Regions from separate parts of the Bacillus sp. SCT118 genome, predicted to be linked through region 2. Evidence: riboswitches for the same ligand, from Rfam matches in the RefSeq annotation. Region 2 holds a riboswitch; the other holds the start of a gene.

Region 1 (11,057 bases), 1.5 Mb from region 2:
ATGGAAAGCTCCCGTTATGTAAAAAATAAATGTCTAATGGGGAGAATCAAAATCATGACTCTATGGGAATTGTTTGTAGCCGCCATTTTAGGAATCGTAGAAGGATTAACAGAGTACGCGCCGGTTTCTTCGACAGGACATATGATTATAGTAGACGACATCTGGCTTAAATCAAGTAATCTGATGTCAGAAGAAGCTGCTAACTCATTCAAGGTGGTTATTCAGCTAGGTTCCATTTTAGCAGTAGCTATCGTGTTTAAAGACCGAATTTTAAACTTACTCGGCTTGAAAAAAAATATCACAAGCGACCAGGAGCAGGGACATAAATTAAGCATTGCCCAAATTGCCGTCGGACTCGTGCCTGCAGCTGTTCTCGGCTTTTTGTTTGAAGATTACATTGATGAATATTTATTTTCCGTTAAAACTGTGGCCATCGGTTTAATTGCCGGGGCAATCCTGATGCTTTTTGCTGACTGGGTCAATAAGCGGAAAACAGCGACAGACACGCTCGACCGCATTTCCTATAAACAGGCGATAGCAGTCGGCTTATTCCAATGTCTTGCCCTTTGGCCGGGTTTCTCGCGTTCGGGTTCAACCATTTCCGGCGGTGTTATTCTCGGATTAAACCACCGAGCGGCAGCCGACTTTACGTTTATTATGGCGATGCCGATCATGATGGGAGCCAGCTTTCTAAGCCTCGTGAAGCATTGGGACAGCTTAAGCTCGGATCTGATGCCATTTTTCATCGTCGGCTTTATCTGTGCCTTTGTGGTCGCACTGTTTGTCGTCCGTTTCTTCTTAAGGCTGATTAACAAAATCAAACTTGTCCCATTTGCAATCTATCGAATTATTCTCGGTGTGATTTTACTTTTGATCATGATGTAAGTCGAAAAATAAGGCTCTTTTCCGAGCCTTATTTTTTCTGTCAATTCGAGAGGAAACAGCTTGTTTTTCAAAAAAAAATCATCTATAATAAACATGACGTTACATACGGGGCCATAGCTCAGCTGGGAGAGCGCTACGCTGGCAGCGTAGAGGTCAGGGGTTCGAGCCCCCTTGGCTCCATACCTTTAAACCCTTATTCTATAAGGGTTTTTTGTTTTGAGGAAAAGGTTCATTCTCTGAATCCTACAGTTGAGCGAAGTCAAAGTGAGCAGTTTATCTGTCAATCATGAATTTTTCAATACCTCCTTTTGTTCCTCAAAGACCGTCATGTCTTCCAAAGGGGGGGAGTAGACATGAAGAGACACCATTCGTTCGGATGTCGGATTGGACATTTTGTGAATTAAACCTTTGGTTGAAATAAGGCATTCTCCTTCGTGGACAAAGTATGAATTGGAGAGTTCTGCGTGTTCGCCGGCTGAGCGATAAATAGAATTAAGAAGCTTTCCTTCTAGCACCATTGCACAACCAATGGATTGACCATGATCGTGTACTGTCGTCTCCTTGTTTGGCGGAATGTTAATCACGATAATTTCCAATTCATTATTTCGATAGATGGCATTTCGGCCGTAAGCGTACTGGTCTGGTTCCTTAATATACGGTTGACTCAATTTTGCTGCGTTTGGAATTTGTTTTAAAGATGTTGCTAAATCTTTAACCGATGGATTTTTTAAGCCGCTAAAAATGTCTTGGATACACTCATACAGTTCCATTCGTTTTTGCCTCCCAGAATATTTAAAATTTCCTTACATTGGTATTTCATAGGTTAATTCATGGTATTTACCCATATACAATTTAGAGGCGGCAAACGCCCAGTGAACACAAAAAAATGTGCGGCCAAAATGTTGTCTTATCACCAACTAATTCGAGTTTATTAGTTGGAATAGTGGATTGAAAGGATTAAAACGGCCTGCTTTAATTCGCTTGAGGGAACGAGCAGGGATCCATAAGTGCAGTTCTAGGCCCCTTGGCTCCAAAACACAATATCGGGGAAAAGCTTTCAGACTTTCTATGTTGTGCTTGAAATTTACTCCATTGACAAAACACAATCGATTTGAAATAATATTTGATTATATGCTCATTCATTCACATAATTATAATAAAATAATATCATTTCCCCTGAAAGGGAGAATATTAGAATGAAAGCTAATGGTATGCAAAATCTATTAGCTTCTTTTGTTTTCAAAAAATGATGTGTTTCGCATGTATTCATATAGGAAGGAATGACAACATGAAGACAAAACACTATTGGATGATTTCTTTGCTCGCCGTCTTAGCGGTCGGGCCGGGATTGATGTCTAACACGGCATTGTCGTCAGTTCAAGGCCTTGTTCAGAAAGCGGTTGGAACAAGTGGCTTCACATCAGTAAATCCAATATTGATCGGCAATATGGCCTTTGCCTTACTAGTTCCGGCAGGACCGCTGCTGAGGAAAAAATTCGGTGCTCGTCCCGTCTATCTGGCTTCATTACCTGTCTTTATACTAGGCTCACTGCTCATCGCATGTTCAGGCGATATTGCATGGATGGCGGCAGGGCGCTTTTTACAGGGGGCGGCAACAGGCGTCATGCTGATGATTATGATTCCAATGCTTGTACTGTCATTCCCGATTGAACGCAGGAACTATGCACTGCTTGTGCTGATCGGGGGATTCTATGGTTCTGTTATCATCGGCACCATCCTGGGAACCATTGCAACAAGCTGCGGGCATTGGAGATGGCTGTTTTTCATCTTTGGCACCTTGTCCCTGATCGGTGTCGCGGTGAGCTATTTCTTTCTTCATGACGAGCATCACGGGGCGTCGGATCAAGAACAGCCGCTTGATCGTGCGGGAATTCTTTTATCTGTTTTCCTTGCCGCAGCCTCAGCGGTTTCATTCATTTTTCTGCAAAAATGGGGGCTGTCATCGGGTTATGTAAGGATTGGTTTCGGGGTGACGTTATGTTTGCTCATTGGTCTATTGATTGTGGAATATAAAGTGAAAAACCCCTTCATATCTATTAAACTGATGCTGCTGCCAAAACCGGTGCTTGGCTTATTGATCATAGCTGCAGGGACGATAACGGTAGCTGTCAGCCTGTCTGCTTTTCAAGGCTTGCTCCGTCAAATGTATGATATTTCTCAGGAGCATCTCATTTTTTTAAACTTGACTCTTTTAATCGGAGTGGCGATCGCGGCCATTTTGAGCGCTCTGTTATATGATAAAGTCGGACCAGGGATGCTCGGTATTATTGGCGGACTTATTCTCGTTTTTGTGAATTTTCAATGGCTGCATATACAGGATCGATCATCTCTTTATATGTTCGCAGCACTGTTTATCATGCTTGCAGCGGGAACAGGCCTGACAGTCGCCGCAGGGCTGATGGGAGCTGCCATGGGAGGCCCGCTGCCTGATTTGGTCAAGAGAATGACAGCTGTTCAGTTTTTAAGATTGTTTGTCTATATGGGAGTTCCCATTCTCATCGGCTTTTTCACGAAAAAAGATGCTGCCAGACAAAGCGGTTCGGTACAGGATTCTATGATGACTGCTTATCATGATCTCTTCTTCATTTCTTTTATCCTTAGCGTGCTGCTCGTCTGTCTGTCATTTTGTATGAATGCCACTGGAATGGGGCACAAGCTGGCACATAAACCACATGATAAAGCGAAAACAGCTCCGGAAAAACAGGCCGTCTCAGCACAAGGTTTGTCGAAGGCAACCGTCAATTCATATAAAGTAATAAATGATACGGAATATCGGAATGCACTCAGAAATTTACAAAAATAGAAACATGGTAAAACCTTTTCATTGAGCGAAAAGGTTTTTATTTTGCAATCTTTTCCCAACTTTATCCCTAAAGAATTGAAAAATATTAGAAGTGCAAGTAAAATTCTAAAAGGTAGATTCTTTTACATTCGTAATCTTTTAATTCGAAGGAAGGTTTTCATGGCCCGTAAAAAACTTAAAAAACGTAAACTCTTGATTTCACTATTTTTCCTTGTATCGATTCCGCTAGCTCTGTTTGTTTTAGCGACAACTTTATCAAAACCGATTGAAATATCCAAAGAAACTGAAGAAATCGATGAACAGCAAGTGTTTATAGACAGTCTGTCCGGACATGCCCAAATTTTGTATGAAAAATACCATGTTCTCCCCAGCATCACAATTGCTCAGGCCATTCTCGAATCGGACTGGGGGAACAGTGAACTGGCTGCTAAGGCCAACAACCTTTTTGGCGTAAAAGGGAATTATAAAGGCCATCATGTCACGATGGAAACGGACGAAGTTGAAAAAGGGAAAAGAAAAACCATTCGCGCGAAGTTTCGAAAATACAGCACGTTTTTTGAATCTATGGATGATCACGCCCAATTGTTCGTCCGTGGCACATCGTGGAATAAAAAGAAGTATAAACCGGTGCTTGAGGCAGGGAATTATAAGGAAGCGGCAACCGCCCTGCAAACATCAGGATATGCTACAGATCCTGACTACGCTGACAAAATCAGCGCTATTGTGGAAAAATACGATTTAGATGAGTACGATGAGGTAAATCCATCCCTCAAATCTGTGGATTTAAACGCCTCTATTAAAGACAGTGCCGTTCAAGATGTATGGTCCAAGCCTTCTACTGATGATCGGTCCATAAGGCTTACCTCTGCCCAATCTTACGTCGGCAAAGATATAAAGGTTGTGTCTAAAAAACAGAAAGGCCAGTCTGTATGGTACCAATTCCAAATCAATGATAAACTTATTGGCTGGATTGATGATTCAGCTGTTGAAATAAAGGAGGCAACCTAAGCCCTTTTTACTGGTATTTTTAATTCTTTGTTCCATTCTGGGGAATTTGAGGTATAATATTCCACGGAAGTTATCACTTTTTAACTATGCTTTCGGGAGGGAACAAAGGTGCAGAAATATAGACGCAGAAACACGGTTGCCTTTACAGTATTAGCTTATTTTACTTTTTTTGCGGGAGTATTTTTGTTTAGTATCGGACTCTATAATGCTGATAATCTGGAACTCAATGAAAAAGGTTATTACATCGCTGTTATGATACTTGTAGCAGTTGGTGCGATTCTTACACAAAAAGTAACCCGTGATAACGCGGAGGATAATGAAATCATCGCGGAACAGGAAAAAAGACAAAATCAATCTCATATCGAATCATAAAAAAATCCGGCGACTGCACGCCGGATTTTTTGATATCACCCTGTAAACACTTCGCCGTCAGGATAACGGATATTTGATTGCTCTGTTTTTGCGAATGAAAACACGAACGTTAAAGGACCAATTCTTCCGATAAACATGATGACAATAATGATACACTTGCCAGCTGTTGTCAGTTCAGGAGTAAGCCCCATCGTAAGGCCGACAGTTCCGAATGCGGAAAAGGTTTCAAACACAATTTGAAGAAATGGCGCTTGTTCTGTGATCGTCAGGGCGAAAATCCCTAAAAACACGATGAACAAACTGGTGACGCTCACAGCTAAAGCTTTAATGATAATCGGATATTTGATGGAACGGCGGAAAATAACCGTTTCTTTTTTACCTCTCAAGTAAGCAATAACAGATGTTAAAATCACGATGAACGTAGTCAGCTTAATGCCGCTCGCCGTTGATGCGCTTCCTGCTCCGATAAACATCAATAATAAAGTAAATACAATTGTTCCTTCTCTCATGCTTCCAAAATCTAGAGAATTGAAGCCTGCGGTTCTCGGCGTCACCGCTTGAAAATAGGACGCCCACAGTTTATCCACTATATGCAGGTGGCCGAGCGTCCCAGGGTTGCTGTATTCTAAAATAAAGATCGCAAGCATAGCAATCGCATTCAACATCAGCGTTCCTGTAAGCATGAGCTTTGTATGTAAAGAAAAAGCTTTAAAACGCCGATTTTTCATCACATCAAACAGAACCGTAAATCCGATCCCTCCTGTAATAAATAGGAAAGTAATCACGAGGTTTACTGTAGGATCGCCAACGTAGCTCATCAAATTATCAGGCCACAACGAAAACCCGGCATTGTTAAAAGCAGATATTGCGTGAAACAAACTGGCAAACAAGCCGGATGACCAGCCGTACTGAGGTACAAGCCTGATGGATAAAATGAGTGCTGCTATCAATTCAATACTGATCGAAAACAGAAACAGGACTTTGACAAGGCCAATGACACCGCCGATTGTCGGCTGGTTTAAGGCTTCCTGGACGAGCATTCGTTCTTTTAAGCCGATTTTTTTTCCTAATATCATGACGATCAAGACCGCAAATGTCATAAATCCAAGCCCGCCAATCTGAATCAGCCCCATAATTACTGTTTGCCCGAATACCGTAAATTGAGTACCGGTATCGACAACAGCAAGCCCTGTAACAGTTGTAGCGGAAGCCGCAGTAAAAAGGGCATCTATCCATGACAATGGCTTCGTAGTGGAAATCGGAAGCATTAATAGGACAGCCCCGATGATAATGGTAAGGAAAAAACCAATGGCAAGCACTTGAGGCGGTGTAAACCGAACCCATTTGATCACTTTATCCTTTTGAAGTGTCACCTTTGTCTACATCCCTTCGTTTTCAAAACGTTTAATATCCTTTTTGTGGCCCATGATCACCAGGCAATCTTGCTCGTGAATGATGTCTTCAGGCGCGGGGGAAAGACAGATATCTCCATGGTGTTTAATGGCCAGGATCGTGCAGCCGTACTTTGCTCTTACATTCAGGTCAATAATCGATTTTGAATCAAGCTTGCGCGTAGCCAGCAGCTCGACAATACTGTATTCATCAGATAGATCAATGTAATTCAAAACATTTTCGTCTGAAAGGCTTTGTGCGATTTTAACCCCCATATCTTTTTCAGGATGAATAATGCGGTCAGCGCCGATTTTTTCAAGCACCTTGTGATGATAATAGTTTTGAGCCTTTACCCAAATATTTGGAATATCAAGCTCCTTTAATAATAGGGTGGTCAGCGTACTCGCTTGAATATTTGCTCCGATGGCAACAATCACATATTCAAAATTGCGTATTCCTAATGAAAGCAATTCGTTTTCTTCGGTGGCGTTGGCAATTACCGCATGAGTGGCGTAAGAAGCATATGCATTGACCTTTTCTTCGTTGATATCAACCGCAAGGACCTCATGCCCCATTCTATGAAGTTCTTTACAAATGCTGCCGCCAAACCGGCCCAGCCCGATCACGGCAAATTGCTTATTTTTAATTCTTCCCAATGTTCATATCTCCCTTAGTGAATTAACGTTTTTGAAGCAAAAAAGACCATTGCAAAGAATGGCCGATAATAGACCTCCTCTCTGTATACGCCTACGAGGTTAGCTGTCGGATTAGGGATTCAGAGTACCCCCTCTTACTTAGTAAGATTCACCCCAAGGCTGTTAATAAAACAGCCAATCGTTGGTTCCCCCGTTCGTGTTTGATTAAGCGGTAAAAGAGACTGTATGAAATTGAACACTCAAGAATTTACTCCTGTTTCTAGTGTTTGTCAATTTAAATTTTAAACCAGAAAAAAGATAACGGGGATTAGAGAAAAAGGGGAGGGTAAAACGCAAAAAAGACCGGCGTTAACCGGTCTTTTACATTAGTTGCAACCGCAAGGCTGAGTCGGAGGAGTGCTGCGCTTAGCCACGTCAATGCTGGCTTCTGCGTAAAATTTATTTCCGATGCTTAATGATTTATTCTCCGCACGGAAAGTATATGTACCAGCGGCAGGAAGTGTTTTGTTATTCAGTTTTAATTTGAATTCGCCAGCTCCTAACAAATCAAGTGCCAAAGGAACTCTTACTGTTTTCCCGTTATTGAGGATCTGTGTTGTACGCAAGGCATTTCCGTTCAATGTGTCTTTCGTGTTTGCAGTAAATCCGCTTGGCAATGTAAACTCCATAACGCCAAGGCTGAGAAGCGTGTTTGGACGGTAAGTCAATTCGATATCTGAGAAAGACCATTCCGTTTTGCTGGCGCCAGTGATTGTTGCGAACAATGAAGCTGTAGACTGTGTTCTCATAGTAGATTCAGTATGAGCTTTAGTTGATGTAGATTCAGCCGCGAAAGAAGCTGTAGGTGCAGAAACGAGTAACCCGAGACTTAATGCACTAATTGCCAAAGAAGATAATAATTTGCGTTTCATAACAAAATTCCCCCTAAAAAATGATAAATTAAACAGGCCTGCCCGCTTTTCACCTCCTCTGAAGGCCAAATACAAATTTTACCTACATAAAATTACCATCAAATATTTTGGAAGTAAATGGGGTGTTTTTCCCGTATTTTTCAAATTTGTAGTAGTTACATCAAAAAAACGCCTGGTTTCCCAGACGTTTTCTGCTTTACTTTGTTTCGATCGGTATAAATTTAAAAATTTCTCCGGTCTGCACCGATTCAGCAAGCCGTTTCAGCCAGTCATAGTAAGCTTTAGAGCTTTCCAGCTGATCGTATAACTGCAGTGCCTCATTTTTGATATCCTCATCGAGATCTTCCTTGCTTAAAACCTTTTGTAAATCAGCTTGAGCTTCCTCGATCGCTGCTACATTCACTTGAACCTCCCGCTCCCATTTAGGTGGAAAGAAATTTGTGAAAAATTTAAAGAAATCCTTTTCAGCCACAAATGTATGCTTGCGGATTCCCCGGTGAAATGTTTTTTTCACTACATTTAAGTCTTGAAGCTTTTTGACGCCTGTGCTCATGCTTGGTTTGCTCATTTGCAACTCCTCACGCATTTCGTCAAGCGTCATCTCATCCCTCATATACATCGTCCCATATAAAATCCCGACACTGCGGGTAATTCCGTAAAGATCCATCGTTTCAGCAATGGAGTCAATAACAAGATCCCGAGCCTGTTCTATAGCTGCAAATTCTGGATTTTCATCCATACTGACCCTCTTTTCCTTTAGAAAATTAAATTCGTTAAGTTATTTCTTTATGTTCTTTATCTTAACGAAACATGAGGAAAAGTCAAAAAGAAAAATCGAAATGGGACTTTGACAGTTTAAAAACCATATGTTAGATTAAGGTTGTTAAAAACATTAAATTTTTATTTAACAAACTTTATTTACGTCAAGGAGGCTTATATGAGTCAAACATTATTCATTGACGGAGAATGGATCAGTGCCGAAAAAGAACAGATCCGCAGTATTATCAACCCATTTAATCAAGAAGAAATTGCAACTGTAAGCGAGGGAGGGCGAGAGGACGCCATCAAAGCAATCGCAGCCGCACGCAGAGCATTTGACAAAGGAGAATGGTCATCGCTATCCGGGCTTGAACGCGGGAAAATTGTTCTGAAAATTGCGGAATTAATCAGACGCGATCTTGAGGAGCTGGCTGAGCTTGAATCTCTTGATACAGGAAAAACACTCGAAGAAAGCAAGGCCGATATGGACGATATCGCCAATGTTTTTCAATATTACGCCGGCTTGGCAGACAAAGATGGCGGAGAGATCATTTCATCTCCGATTCCTGATTCAGAAAGCAAAATTATTAGGGAGCCAATCGGGGTTTGCGGCCAGATTACTCCATGGAATTATCCGCTCCTTCAAGCGAGCTGGAAAATCGCCCCTGCACTGGCTGCAGGAAACACAATCGTCATGAAGCCGAGTGAGATTACGCCGCTGACGACAATCAAAGTCTTTAAGCTGATGGAAGAAGCCGGTGTTCCAAAAGGTGTCGCAAATCTTGTTCTTGGACCGGGAGCCACAGTGGGCGACGAGCTTGCCGTAAACAAAGACGTCGATTTGATTTCATTTACGGGCGGAATTGAAACAGGCAAAAAAATCATGCGGGCGGCAAGCGGAAACGTCAAAAAAATCGCCCTTGAACTTGGCGGGAAAAACCCAAATATTGTTTTCAAGGACGCGGATTTAGAAGTTGCGGTTGATCAGGCCTTAAACGCTGTATTTTTCCACGCCGGCCAAGTATGCTCTGCAGGTTCCCGCTTGCTTGTTGAGGATGCCATTCATGATCAATTTTTGGCGGAGCTGGTCAAACGGGCAAAACGCATAAAACTCGGAAACGGTTTTCATGCTGAGACAGAAAGCGGTCCGCTTATTTCGGCGGAGCACAGGGCAAAGGTAGAAAAATATGTAGAGATCGGAATAGAGGAAGGCGCGAAGCTGGAGACAGGAGGCAAACGCCCGGAAGATCCTGCGCTTCAAAACGGCTTTTTCTATGAACCTACTATTTTCTCAAACTGTAATTCTGACATGAGAATCGTTCAGGAAGAGGTTTTCGGTCCTGTATTGACAGTCGAAACCTTCAGCTCTGAAGAAGAGGTAATCGAGCTTGCGAATGATACCATCTATGGCTTGGCTGGAGCGGTATGGTCAAAAGATATTGAAAAGTGCGAACGGGTAGCAGCCCGCTTGAGAATGGGAACCGTTTGGATCAACGATTTTCATCCGTACTTTGCACAAGCGCCATGGGGCGGATATAAGCAATCCGGGTTCGGACGCGAGCTTGGAAAAATAGGCCTTGAAGAATACACAGAAGTCAAACATGTATACCGCAATACAAAACCGGCAGCGGTTAACTGGTTCAATTCATAAGAGGGGGAGATTGATGATGACATTAAATATGAAGGTAGAAAGCATGCAGAAATTCCACACATTTGAAATTCCGACTGTGATTAAGCATGGAATCGGAGCCATCAAGCATACGGGTGAGGAAGTAGCTGCACTGGGCGTTTCAAAAGCGCTCCTTGTCACAGACCCAGGGATTTATAAAGCCGGTGTTGCTGATCCTGTAATCGAATCACTTAAAGAAGCAGGCATTGAAGTGGTGCTCTTTAATAAAGTTGAGCCAAACCCGCCTGTCCGTCTGGTGAATGAAGGATCTGAGCTTTACAAAAAAGAGAACTGTAATGGTTTGGTGGCAGTCGGAGGCGGAAGCTCCATGGATACAGCAAAAGCAATCGGAGTAGAAGCGACTCACGAAGGAAGCGTGCTTGATTATGAAGCGGCAGATGGGAAAAAACCGCTGGAAAACCGCATTCCTCCGCTGACGACAATTCCTACTACAGCTGGAACAGGATCAGAAGTAACCCAATGGGCGGTTATCACAGATGAAGAAAGAGAATTCAAATTCAACACGGGCGGTCCGCTGATTGCAGCGCACTTGACCATCATTGATCCTGAGCTTCATGTTT
Region 2 (11,057 bases):
TATCATTTCCCTAATCACGGCGTTTACGGCCGGACACACAAATTTCCACGTGTTTATCGGCGGCATGTTTTTATTCGGCACCTTCTTGGTCGGTTCTGCTTTTCCTTTCTTCTTCGGGCTGAAGAAAAAAGAGAAATAACCCTATTATGAGAAGAGTTCTGTAAGATTTGATAAGAATAAACATACAAGGACAAATGCATCTCATTACTTTGAAACAAGATGCATTTGTCCTTTTGTCTGTTTTGAGTATGGCCAAATCAGTTCCTAATACATACACCGATCATTTTATGAATTCAAACATGTTATAGCTGAAAATACGTTTGTTTCCAACAAAAAACAGAGGCCTTTTGGGGCCTCTGTTTTCTGTTTTTTTAAAATAACCGTTTCAAACTTTTCTTCAGTGACGGCATTTCAAATTTTTGGTTTTCGAAGAAGTTTTTCAGCATGTACTTGCTAAAGCCTTTCGCCTGCCCGTAGGTGATTTTGCCAGGCAGCGGCGGTTCGTTTCCAATCATGACATCCACAACGACAGGTTGGTCAGAGTGCAGCGCCTCATGGAAAGCCGGCGCAAGCTCTTCCGCTTTGGTCACTTTGATGCCCTTTGCTCCGCAGCTTTCTGCAAATGCGGCATAGTCGACATTTTGAAGTTTTGTGACATAGTCGATATTGCCTTTGACCTGCTGCTCGTACTCAATCATGCCGAGATTTTCGTTGTTTAAAATAACGACTGTGATCGGGAGCTTATATTTGACGGCGGTCGGGAGGTCCTGCATGACCATGGAAAATCCCCCGTCACCGCAGACGGCGATCGCCTGGCGTTCCGGTTCGGACAAGCTTGCTGCGATCGCTCCCGGCAGGCCGCAACCCATTGTCGCAAGCCAGCTGGAAACGATGAAATCCTGGTTCGCGTTCATTTTGAAATGACGCGCCATCCAGACTGTCACAGTGCCGACATCTACAGAGAGCACCGCATCATCGGCTGCCGCTTCCTGAAGACGTGCCACGACCTGCTGAGGTTTAAGCGGTGTTGTTGCCTCTGTCTCATCTTTTTCAATTTCGTTCCACCAATGCTGCATATGTTCTGTGCAGGCATTCAGGAATCTTCTGTCTTCCTTGCGTTCAATATACTCTGTCAATTCGCGCAGGCCGAGAGCCGAATCGCAGACAAGGCCCGCTGTCACCGGATACCGTTTTCCGATTTTTGCCGGGTCTGAATCGAGCTGTATCGCCGGCGTGTCATCTGGCAAATAATCACGGTACGGGAATGACGTTCCGAGCATGATTAATAAATCACATTCCTCCATTGCCTCGTAAGCCGGCTTTGTTCCGATCTGCCCGAGGTTGCCGAGAAAATGCGGATGCTTATCGGGAACAACACCCTTTGCCGGGAGTGTAACAACGATCGGAGCGGCGGCTTTGTCCGCAAATTCTAAGAGCTCCTGTTTCGCCTTTTTCATTCCCTGCCCTGCCAGGATAATCGGCTTCTTAGCGTTATTAATATATTGGGCGCAGGTGACGAGCTGTTCTTTTTTCGGTTCAAGGTTCCCGTCAATATACACTGGTGAAGTATACACGGGCTCCCGTTTGATTTTCTCCGCAAACAAATCATCTGACACGCTCAATACCGCAACGCCTTTTTTGCTGTAGGCGGTCCTGATCGCCTGATTTAAGAGATCCGGAAGTGATTCTGCGCTATGTACCTCTCTGTTGAACACAGCCACGTCCTCAAACATTTGCTCCAGCTTAATCTCCTGGAAATAGTCCCGTCCGACTTCGCCAGAAGAAACCTGTCCTGCAATCGCCAGCACAGGGGCGCCGTCCGCTTTTGCATCATATAAACCATTTAATAAGTGTACCGCTCCCGGCCCTGCGATTGACAGACAGACTCCGATCTTGCCGGTGAGTTTTGCTTCAGCCGCGGCTGCCAGTGCCGCTACCTCTTCGTGGCGGGTTTGAATGAACTTCAGTTGATTTCTTTCGTGTCTTAATTCTTCAATAAACTCATTTATACTGTCTCCGGGGATGCCGTATACATGATCAACTCCCCATTGCTCAAGCAGCTCTGTCATTACTTGTCCTGCAGTTTTGTGTGCCATAACGTATCCTCCTTTTTCCTTTTTTAAATACCACAGGAGAAAGGCTTTAAAACCCGGAGACCTTTATCGCTTGCCCAGTCTTCTTTTCAACAGGTCGATCGCCGCGAGCAACCCGCTATCCTTGACGGTGACATTTACATCTTGAGCGCCGTTTTTGAAATCATTGATCTGCCTTTTTCGGTTCGGCACCATAAAAAGCGGCAAACGCCCCGGAGAAACCCACTTTAATCCCGCTGTCTCTGTGCCGTTAGCCATTGCTTGTCCGCCTGTTATGCTTCCGAAAAACACATGCTGTTCATCTTGAAACTTTGGCCTTAGGTAAACACCTATTTTCGCAGAAAGCGCTGCATTGTATCCCGTTTCTTCCAATACCTCCCGCACTGCCGCTTCCTCAGCCGATTCCCCGGGATCAACCCTGCCGCCCGGCAAATCCCATAGAGGGACATCTTTTCGTTTCACCAGCAGAATTTGCTGACTTTCGTTCAGTGCGATCACAAAAGCACCTTGTGTATACACCGCCATACCTCCTTTTCCAACAAAAAAGGACCAAGGTGATTCCCTTGGTCCTAGAGCTTTACTTTTTAAAGTGATACGGCAGTGTGGCAACCATTATGTCCTTTTTCCAGAACAGCCGGACTCTGAGGAGGAAGGCCGATTGGTTGTGAAGGATGGTGTGCCAGCGTTTTTTCGTTATAAATTGCGGAAACAGCACCATAACGGAAAACTGCTCCTTCTTCGCTTTTGCCTCAACTGTTTCCAAAAACTTATCAAACGGATGGACAAGGCTTCTGTAAGAGGAGTGAAGCGTCACGAGACGCACGCCGTTATTAAGCTCTTCCCAGCGTTTTTCGAATTTCTTTTCCTGTTCTCTGTCAAATGACACGTGAACGGCGATCACCTGATCGGACAGTGATTTCGCATAGTGAATCGATTTTTGCACGACGGTGGTGACACCAGCCACAGGCACAATCACAACGGTGCCTTTGATTTCTTCCGGCTCTTTGTCTACGATGCGAAGCTGTTCGCCAACCGCTGTATAGTGATTTTTAATCGCAAAAAACAGCAAAACGACGATAGGCATAAAGATTAACACAGGCCATACGACATTAAACTTCGTCACAAACAGAATGGATAGAACCATAAATGAGATCAGAGCGCCGCAGGAGTTGATCAGCATTTTTCCGATCCAGCCTTTTGGTTTTTGCTTGATCCATTTCATGCACATGCCGGTTTGTGAAAGCGTAAATGGAATAAATACGCCCACAGCATATAAAGGGATTAAGTGCTCCGTCTGTCCTCCGAATAAGATAATGAGAACAATGGACGCAAAGCCTAAAAAGATAATCCCATTTGAGAAGCCTAAGCGGTCGCCCCTGACTGTAAACATTCGCGGCATATACTGGTCTCTCGCCAGATTGAAGGCAAGCTGCGGGAAGGCTGAAAATCCCGTATTTGCAGCAAGAACCAAAATAAGCGATGTGACACCTTGGATGACATAGTAGAACACATTCCGCCCGAAGGTTTCGGACGCAATTTGTGAAACCACTGTTTCATCAGGCTTCGGCGCCGTACCATACCCGTACGCGAGCACCGTGATGCCGGAAAACAGAATCGCCAGCAAAATCCCCATCATCGCAAGCGTTCTTGCCGCGTTTCGCGCAGGCGGGTTTTTGAATGCAGGAATCGCGTTAGAAATGGCCTCAACCCCGGTCAATGCTGAGCAGCCGGAGGAAAAAGCCTTAAGCAGCAAAAACAGCGTAATGCCGGCTACAGGTGTGCCGAGCGGTGTATGATGGGCTGGCTGGTCTATTTGTCCTGTCATGAGTTTAAACAACCCGACTGCAATGAGAACCAAAAGCGCCACCACAAACAGATAAACCGGGTAGGCAAGTATGGATGCCGATTCCGAAAGCCCGCGCAGGTTCAAAATCATAATCACTAACACGAGAAAAATAGCGATCGGTACATGATAATCATGCAATGCAGGAAAGGCTGACGTGATGGCGTCCGTGCCTGCGGAAATACTTACCGCTACTGTTAAAATATAATCAACAAGCAATGAACCGCCCGCAATCAATCCCGGTTTTTCACCGAGATTTTCTTTAGAAACGACATACGCCCCGCCGCCCTGCGGATAAGCGTAAATAATTTGCCTGTATGAAAGAATCAGTGCGAGCAGCAAGATGAGAACGCCAACCGCAATCGGAATGGAGTACCAAAATGCGGCAGCACTGATTGTTGCCAAAATGATTAGAATTTGTTCTGTCCCATATGCGACAGATGACAGCGCATCTGAGGAAAGCATAGCCAAGGCTTTTAATTTCGTCAGTTTTTGCTCTCCAGCTGCTTGGGATTTTAGTGGTTTCCCAATCAAAAAACGTTTGATTGAATGATACATCGATGTCTTCCCCTTTTAATTTCTCATTTTTCAATTAAAACAATAAAACATCAGTGTCTTGCTCTCACATGTTGATGATAGTCCTTTCTGCTATGATGTCTCTGTATGCGATTTGCATTCAAAAATGAACAACAAAAAACACAGAGGCAAACGGATGCCCCTGTGCCATAACATCGAACACAGGTTTCATTCATCTCCTCTCACGAACGCTTACGAGGTTAGCTGACGGATTCGGGCATATGAGAGTTAGCCCTACCTAAAAAGGATTCACCCCAACGGCAAAAAGCCGTTCTATTGGGTCCCCCGCTCTGATTTCAGATTAAGCGATTTGTTTTCTAAAAGAGATCATACTCCCGTTCCCGCACGTTGTAAAGAGGCTTATTGGCTGAGAGAAAAAAATAAAATGACAGGTTCCACAAATGGAATTTACTTACCAAAAATAAAAAAACAGAGGCTAAAATCGCCTCTGTTTTATTCTGTATCTGTCTTTCTTTTTCTGCGTCTTACAGCAATCCAAATGAATACTGCCGCAATCACCATAATGAGTGCCAGCACACCAATATACATCCATTTCTGGCTATGATCCTGTGTTGATTGTTCTGCGTCGGAACTGTTTGTTTCCGATTTGAGCTGCTGGTGGTTTGTAAACACCTGCTGGCTATTTGTTTCATTAAGGACGGTTGCCGACTCATCGTTGCTGTTCAGATAACTGATGATCTCTTTTGTGACAGCCGTGCCATCTCCTTTTGACGGTGCAAAGACAGCCATTGTATAGCGTGAATCCCAAACCGATGCTTGGGTAAATACCACTTGTTTTGTCGTCTCATTCAGCATCTCGAAACCAGATACATCAAACGAGCCGTTCTTTTCCTGCGGCACAAGCAGATCTGATGATTTCTCCTTCAGAAGAGAAAATTGATTGATCCCCCCTATGAAAATGAGGTTTCGTCCTTTCGCATCCTTTGCTGTAACGTCAGATGATTTCTTTACCGTATATGAATGCTGTGCTTCGCTGCCAAAGGATTCCGTTACGAGAGAATGCTCCTCTAGCTTCGATTGGCTTACGGTGTCAGGAAGCACGATTAACGTTGTTTGATCCTGGTTTCCGGCGTAAGGCAGCGGCCACTCTTGAAAATCCGCTGACGGAGACATGCCTTTGATGGCGTATGATAATGTACTGTTTTTATCGATAAAAACCCACTTTTCTTCATCAGTGGTGTTGCAAGGGTTGTTTTCCTTTAAACCGGTCGTGACGAACTGAATATCAATGTAGCGGTTTTTTTGCAGCAGCTTAGGGTCCACTTTCACTGTGACATGATAGAATCCGTTTTTATCTTCTTTTCCTAATTCATCAAGTCGGACCGAGTGCGGCTGGCCGTTGATCATCACTTTCAGTTCTGCGGCCTGAGAGGCTGACTCGTTTTCAGCCGTTGAGGCTTGAATCGTTTCAGACTTTTTCAGTTTAAGCGACAGCTTCGCCGATTGGTTTTCATCTAAAACAGCCGAAGCCGGATAAAAATAATGTGCTGAAGATGTTTTGTCGGCTCCAATTGTGATATCGCCCGCTCCAAAATTCTCAAGGGTCAGCTTATCGCTTTCTTTTTTTTCAGTCTGCTGAAGCTTGCTGATTGAAAGTGTATCGCCGCTGAGCTGGCCTGTATATGTCTGATCTGTCATCACGCTGATTTTTTTAGTGAGCGCGTCCTCGGACGCCGCTTGCGCAAACAGAACCGGCTGCTGTTTGCCCTCTGCTTTCAGCACTCGCTCCGCAAGCAGAAGGTTTTCTCCTTTTGCCTGTAGCCCGGCTTGTTTCAACAGTTTTTTCACTTTGCCGTTCCAATGCTTGTCCACACCGATAACAATCGTCGGCTTATCGATTTTTTTCAGTTCAGATTCCGTGACATACGCAATACTGACACTGCTGTCCACCGTTTTCAAATAGCCTTCTGTTTTAACAGCAGCTTCTATTTCTGCTGAACTTGGGTCATCCGGAATGACGATGGCTGTTTCTTCCGCTGTATTTCCAGATTGGGCGAAAGGATACGGATAATGGTCCAGCGACGTTCCCTTCGCTTCACTGCTGTCAGCAAGTGTCAGCCGGCTGTCCGGATAAATTTTGATCCAGTTGCCTGATGTATCCTGTCTGACGCACACGCCCTCTTTCATTACGCCGTAGAATTTCAGCGATACGTTGTGATAGCCTTGCGCAGACTGGCTTTTATTCAGATTCAGCTTCACTGTTTTCCGTTTGGAATCACCATCAAGCTTTAACGTCTTGACCGGTTCATCATCAATGACAGCCGTTAACGATGATGGAGAAATTAAAAGATTTGATGCCTCGTATTCGATTACCAATTGCTGATTGCCCGAAGAGGCGCCTGCCGGGATCTGATACGTCAGCTCTGCGCTGTCTTTTGATCCATACAGTGTAATCAGCTCGCTTGTCAGCACCTGCTGTTTGGCTTGTTCTTGGCTGCTTTTCCCGAGGAGCGAACCGCTGACCTGTACGTCTTTGGCAAGAGCCGTTTGTCCAGTCATCACCAGCAGCATGAAGCTTGTGAGAAAAATCATTATTTGTTTCAAAAAGGTCACCCGCTTTTATGTTGATTGTATCGTTCTGTCTTGTACCATTTGACCTCTTGCTTGAATAAACGGTGCTTGATTTCTACGAATAAAGAGTAGATAACAAGCACAATCCATGCCTGCGAGTATGTGAAGTACATGAGAAATACGATAAAAAAGTTTTGCTTGTTCATTTCTGTTTTTTCAATGCTCAACGTAATCATGACCTCTGTCATAAATAAGAAAAACGCCAAAATCCAGAGAATCATTGCCAAAAATCCAACAGACAAATGCAGATCATAAAACAAATTCACTACAAAAATCGCATTTGACATGATCACGCCAAAGAAAAACAGGAAGTACGTAAAGAAAAAATAAAACAAATCAAAGATAATCCGTTTTCGTTTCAGCTTAAAAAACTGCGCCAAAAATTTGAGCACGACATATTGATTGCCGCGCGCCCATCGGGTGCGCTGGCGCCACCATACCTTCCATGTTTCCGGTTCCTGCTCCCACGTGATGGCGGCAGGGAAAAAGCGGATGTGGTAGCCGAGATTATACACCCGGATGGTCAGCTCAGTATCCTCAGCGAGCGCTTTGTCATCCCAGCCTCCGAGCTTTTCGATAATGCTTCTGCGGATCGCGAAGTTGGTGCCTGGGATCGTGGCGATTTTGAACCACTTCCATCTGCCTCCCTGGGCCATCCACTGAAAACAGATCGTTTCGATATTAATAAACCTTGTCAGCAGCGTCTTTGCTGCATTGATGACGCGGAATTTTCCTACCACGGCGCCTGCCTTTTCGTCATTCATCAGGCCGAGCACGAGGTAATACACGGCCATTTTCTCAGGCGTGTTGTCGGCGTCATACACACAGATCACATCGCCGTTCGATTCGGCAAAACCCGAGTTAAGTGCAGAGGATTTTCCTTTTCCTGCATTTGGCGGCTTCGTAATCACCATTTTGATGAAATCGTATTTCTCGGAAAATTCATTGACGATATCACCCGTCCGGTCTGATGAATTATCATTAACGACGATAATCTCCAGCCGGTCCTTCGGATAATAAAGGTTGACCATCGCCTTCAGCGTCTGCCGAATCACAACCTCTTCGTTATGCGCCGGGATGAGGACGCTGACCTTCGGCAATTCCTTCATGTTTTCTCTCCACTTCGGGATATTCCGTTCGAAGGTCATATAGTGGCGGAACCCGCCCTGCATGAGGAACATGTGGTAGAGAAGCATCACCCATATTAAACTTAGCGAGATAAAGAACAGCGTATTACCCAAGGCTTCTTCTCTCCTTAAAAATTCGTTTTTTCAATGTGGCTCTCAAGTAAAACGTATAACTGACAAACATGATGACAAATAAGAGCACAACAGCGGAGAGAATCCATAACGCCTTTTCAAGAGGGGTTTGCCGGTGATGATCGAAAAACTCGTCAATGGCGCTTACGCCGTTTTTCACCTGAATCGTTCCGTCACCGCTTGTATGAATTTCCACTTTGTCTGTTTTGACGGTTTGTTTCGTTTTCTTTAAATCAAGCCATTCACTGTCTGGAATGCGTTCCATCTGATCAACGAGCTCCGGCAGATATTTCATCCCAAGGTACGGGTGATAAAATCCTCCGGCTACTCCGCCTTCAAAATCAATCATCTGGGAGATGTGCTCCTCCATCTCACCGAGCGGGTTTTGCTTTGATGTGTCGACAAAACCGATCGTTTCCGGATAAAGCGTCATTCCGTGCAACATCGAAGGAGCAGTCACAAACGGAGGTGCACCGGATGTTTTCCATGTTGTGCTGCTGAGCTGGACCTGGCCGAAAATGCTTGTAAAATACTGCGAGGCGATTTGATAGCCATAATCGGACATCGTGTAATGCGGCGCTTCAAACGCCAGCGGGTAAAGACCCGACGATGTCAAATCCTCAATGGCACGCGTCAGTTTTTGTTTTGTATACGTTTCTTCCTTTTCCCGAAATGGTTCGAGATAGCTGTGATAGGCTTGTTCGTTCGGGAAGTCCTGTTCTTTCTCCAAAACGGACGGGGGGTCTTCGGCATTTCCGGATGTAATCGGCTGATCCGCCTTTGCATCCCAAAATTCAAAGCCCTCTCCTGTTTCACTGTAGCGATAAGCGTGAGTATAGCCGTGAACAATGATACTGCCGCCCATGCTTTGCAGCTTTTTCAGCACCTTGACCATCTTCGGTTGATCAGACAAATACACTTTGTCGCCTGTTTCCGGATTCAAGTAAACCGGAATGACCGCCAGGATAAAAGGAATATGCCGCTTATGCAGGTATGTACCGGCTTGAAGCAGCAATTTTTCATCAGACATCGGGCTGATATCCTCGAGACGCAAATACAATAACGTCGTCCCCGCCTTCTCTCCGAAAGCTTCTCTGAGCTGTTTCGCCACGATTAAATTGTCATTTAACAAATTTGTTAATCCAATGTACACATTCCCTTTTTTTGTTTTCCATATAAAAGAATGCGTTGTGCCGTCATCGGCTTTGAAGGTGTAAAGCGCCGTTCCTTTCAGGCCTGATACACTCAGCACGTTAAGCCCGCTTTCCAGAGACACATCGGCCTTTTCCGACCTGCTGTGAACCTGAAACACATTTTCTTTGCGGGCTAATGAAAGCCCGGAAAATTGGCTGATTTGGCCTGCGTTATAGCCAATGGCGACAACCGGTTTTTTTACGCCGCTGATAAGAGACAGCAATTTTTTGCTGAGCTTTCTTTTCGTTTGGCCGTAATAAATCACATGGTCTTTCCCTTTGAAATCCGACGCTTCAACGTCTGAATCTTTTTTGACTGTCACATGGGATGTAAAGTGGCCCGCAAGCAAATCGAGCATTTTGACTTGTGACGACTCTTTGCCATCCAAGGTTGTATAGATGATGAGAATGCCGGCATCCTGATCTTTCGCTTGCGCAGAAACGGGAAAAGACGCAATAGCTAAAAATAGAAGCATCATGACGCATAGCAGTGTGATCCCTTTATAGTTCATTCATCATCATCTCGTTTTCCAGTTCTTCTAAAAATTGTTCAGCTGTTTTGATATCGTTGCGGTAAGGCAAAAAGCAAACGTGGAACGTAAGCGACACATACTTTCCATTTTCCAGCTGATATGTATCCAATTGTTTCTTCAGCTTAGTCAGAACGGCCGGCATATGTTCAGCAGGCGTGTGCGTCAGCACGATCCCGATACGCTCGTCAGAGGGACGGAATTTCTTATCCGTTTCCCGAACGCTTGTCCTGATTTGCTGACTGACATATTGGAAGAGGCGGTCCGTTTCTTTTTCACCGTACAAAGACTTAAACTCTTTGAAATAATGCATATGCAGCAGCAAAAAAACGAAAGAATTGCCGTAGCGCTCCGCCCGCTTGATTTCTTCTGAAAGCTCCAGCTTCATCCTTTGCTTGTTATCAAAACCAGTCACTCTGTCAACAGCAACATAGCTTTTAATTTCGGATTGAAGCCGTGTCATTGAGCGCCGAAGCTCTGCTGTAATATCGTGGATTCTTCCAGAAATAAAAGAAAACAGCAAAAGCGCGATTCCCCACACGACAAGCATTCGCAGCCCTTCCTCAGCCGGAAAGAGCGATGTCTGTCCAGTCTGGAAAAACATCATTAAGGTGCCGAGAACAAAGAGTACGATTAAGGTCACTGCCAGCGCGTAAATCGGGCCGAACCAGATGCCTGCGGCGATGACGACAAATGTGATGCAAAGGATCAGAGCACCTTCTGATTGCTGGGCTGGCACATAATAAATAAACAAAGACAGGGCCGCGATGAGCCCTGAAAAATAAGCAAATAATTTTTGTGATTCACTGAATGATATTTTCATTAAAAAGCTTCCTTTCGGCTAACAGCGGCAGCAGATTGTCAAATGAATGCGTCTGAGTGCCGCTCATATAGCCTCCATAATACGATTTCACCGGATCATGAATTTCAAAGTCATTCATTCTGTCATATATGGCTTTGATGACATAACT

The links. Region 2 has a riboswitch for cyclic di-AMP ahead of kimA (potassium transporter KimA). Riboswitches for the same ligand answer to the same signal wherever they lie in the genome.
Region 1: it holds a riboswitch for cyclic di-AMP, as region 2 does, so the genes downstream of both, ktrA (potassium uptake protein KtrA) here and kimA (potassium transporter KimA) in region 2, are expected to answer to the same signal.

Annotation. Positions count from the first base shown of each region.
Region 1 covers NZ_CP191225.1:1,058,668-1,069,724, forward strand. Annotated here, with positions in the region: gene ACQVGT_RS05285 (undecaprenyl-diphosphate phosphatase) at 55-885, shown strand; tRNA gene ACQVGT_RS05290 (tRNA-Ala) at 993-1,065, shown strand; gene cdoA (cysteine dioxygenase) at 1,170-1,655, opposite strand; gene ACQVGT_RS05300 (MFS transporter) at 2,174-3,709, shown strand; gene lytG (exo-glucosaminidase LytG) at 3,869-4,717, shown strand; gene ACQVGT_RS05310 (YiaA/YiaB family inner membrane protein) at 4,826-5,089, shown strand; gene ktrB (Ktr system potassium transporter KtrB) at 5,125-6,462, opposite strand; gene ktrA (potassium uptake protein KtrA) at 6,469-7,137, opposite strand; cyclic di-AMP (ydaO/yuaA leader) riboswitch at 7,210-7,358, opposite strand; gene bslA (biofilm surface layer hydrophobin BslA) at 7,503-8,048, opposite strand; gene gbsR (transcriptional regulator GbsR) at 8,245-8,787, opposite strand; gene betB (betaine-aldehyde dehydrogenase) at 8,986-10,458, shown strand; gene gbsB (choline dehydrogenase) at 10,475-11,057, shown strand, end outside.
Region 2 covers NZ_CP191225.1:3,551,729-3,562,785, forward strand. Annotated here, with positions in the region: gene ACQVGT_RS18315 (hypothetical protein) at 1-139, shown strand, start outside; partial or broken gene ACQVGT_RS18320 (hypothetical protein) at 168-380, shown strand; gene ACQVGT_RS18325 (pyruvate oxidase) at 372-2,096, opposite strand; gene ACQVGT_RS18330 (NUDIX hydrolase) at 2,160-2,612, opposite strand; gene kimA (potassium transporter KimA) at 2,671-4,494, opposite strand; cyclic di-AMP (ydaO/yuaA leader) riboswitch at 4,687-4,830, opposite strand; gene ACQVGT_RS18340 (cellulose biosynthesis cyclic di-GMP-binding regulatory protein BcsB) at 4,966-7,077, opposite strand; gene ACQVGT_RS18345 (glycosyltransferase family 2 protein) at 7,083-8,345, opposite strand; gene ACQVGT_RS18350 (DUF2334 domain-containing protein) at 8,338-10,047, opposite strand; gene epsK (cyclic-di-GMP receptor EpsK) at 10,058-10,909, opposite strand; gene ACQVGT_RS18360 (glycosyl hydrolase family 8) at 10,890-11,057, opposite strand, start outside.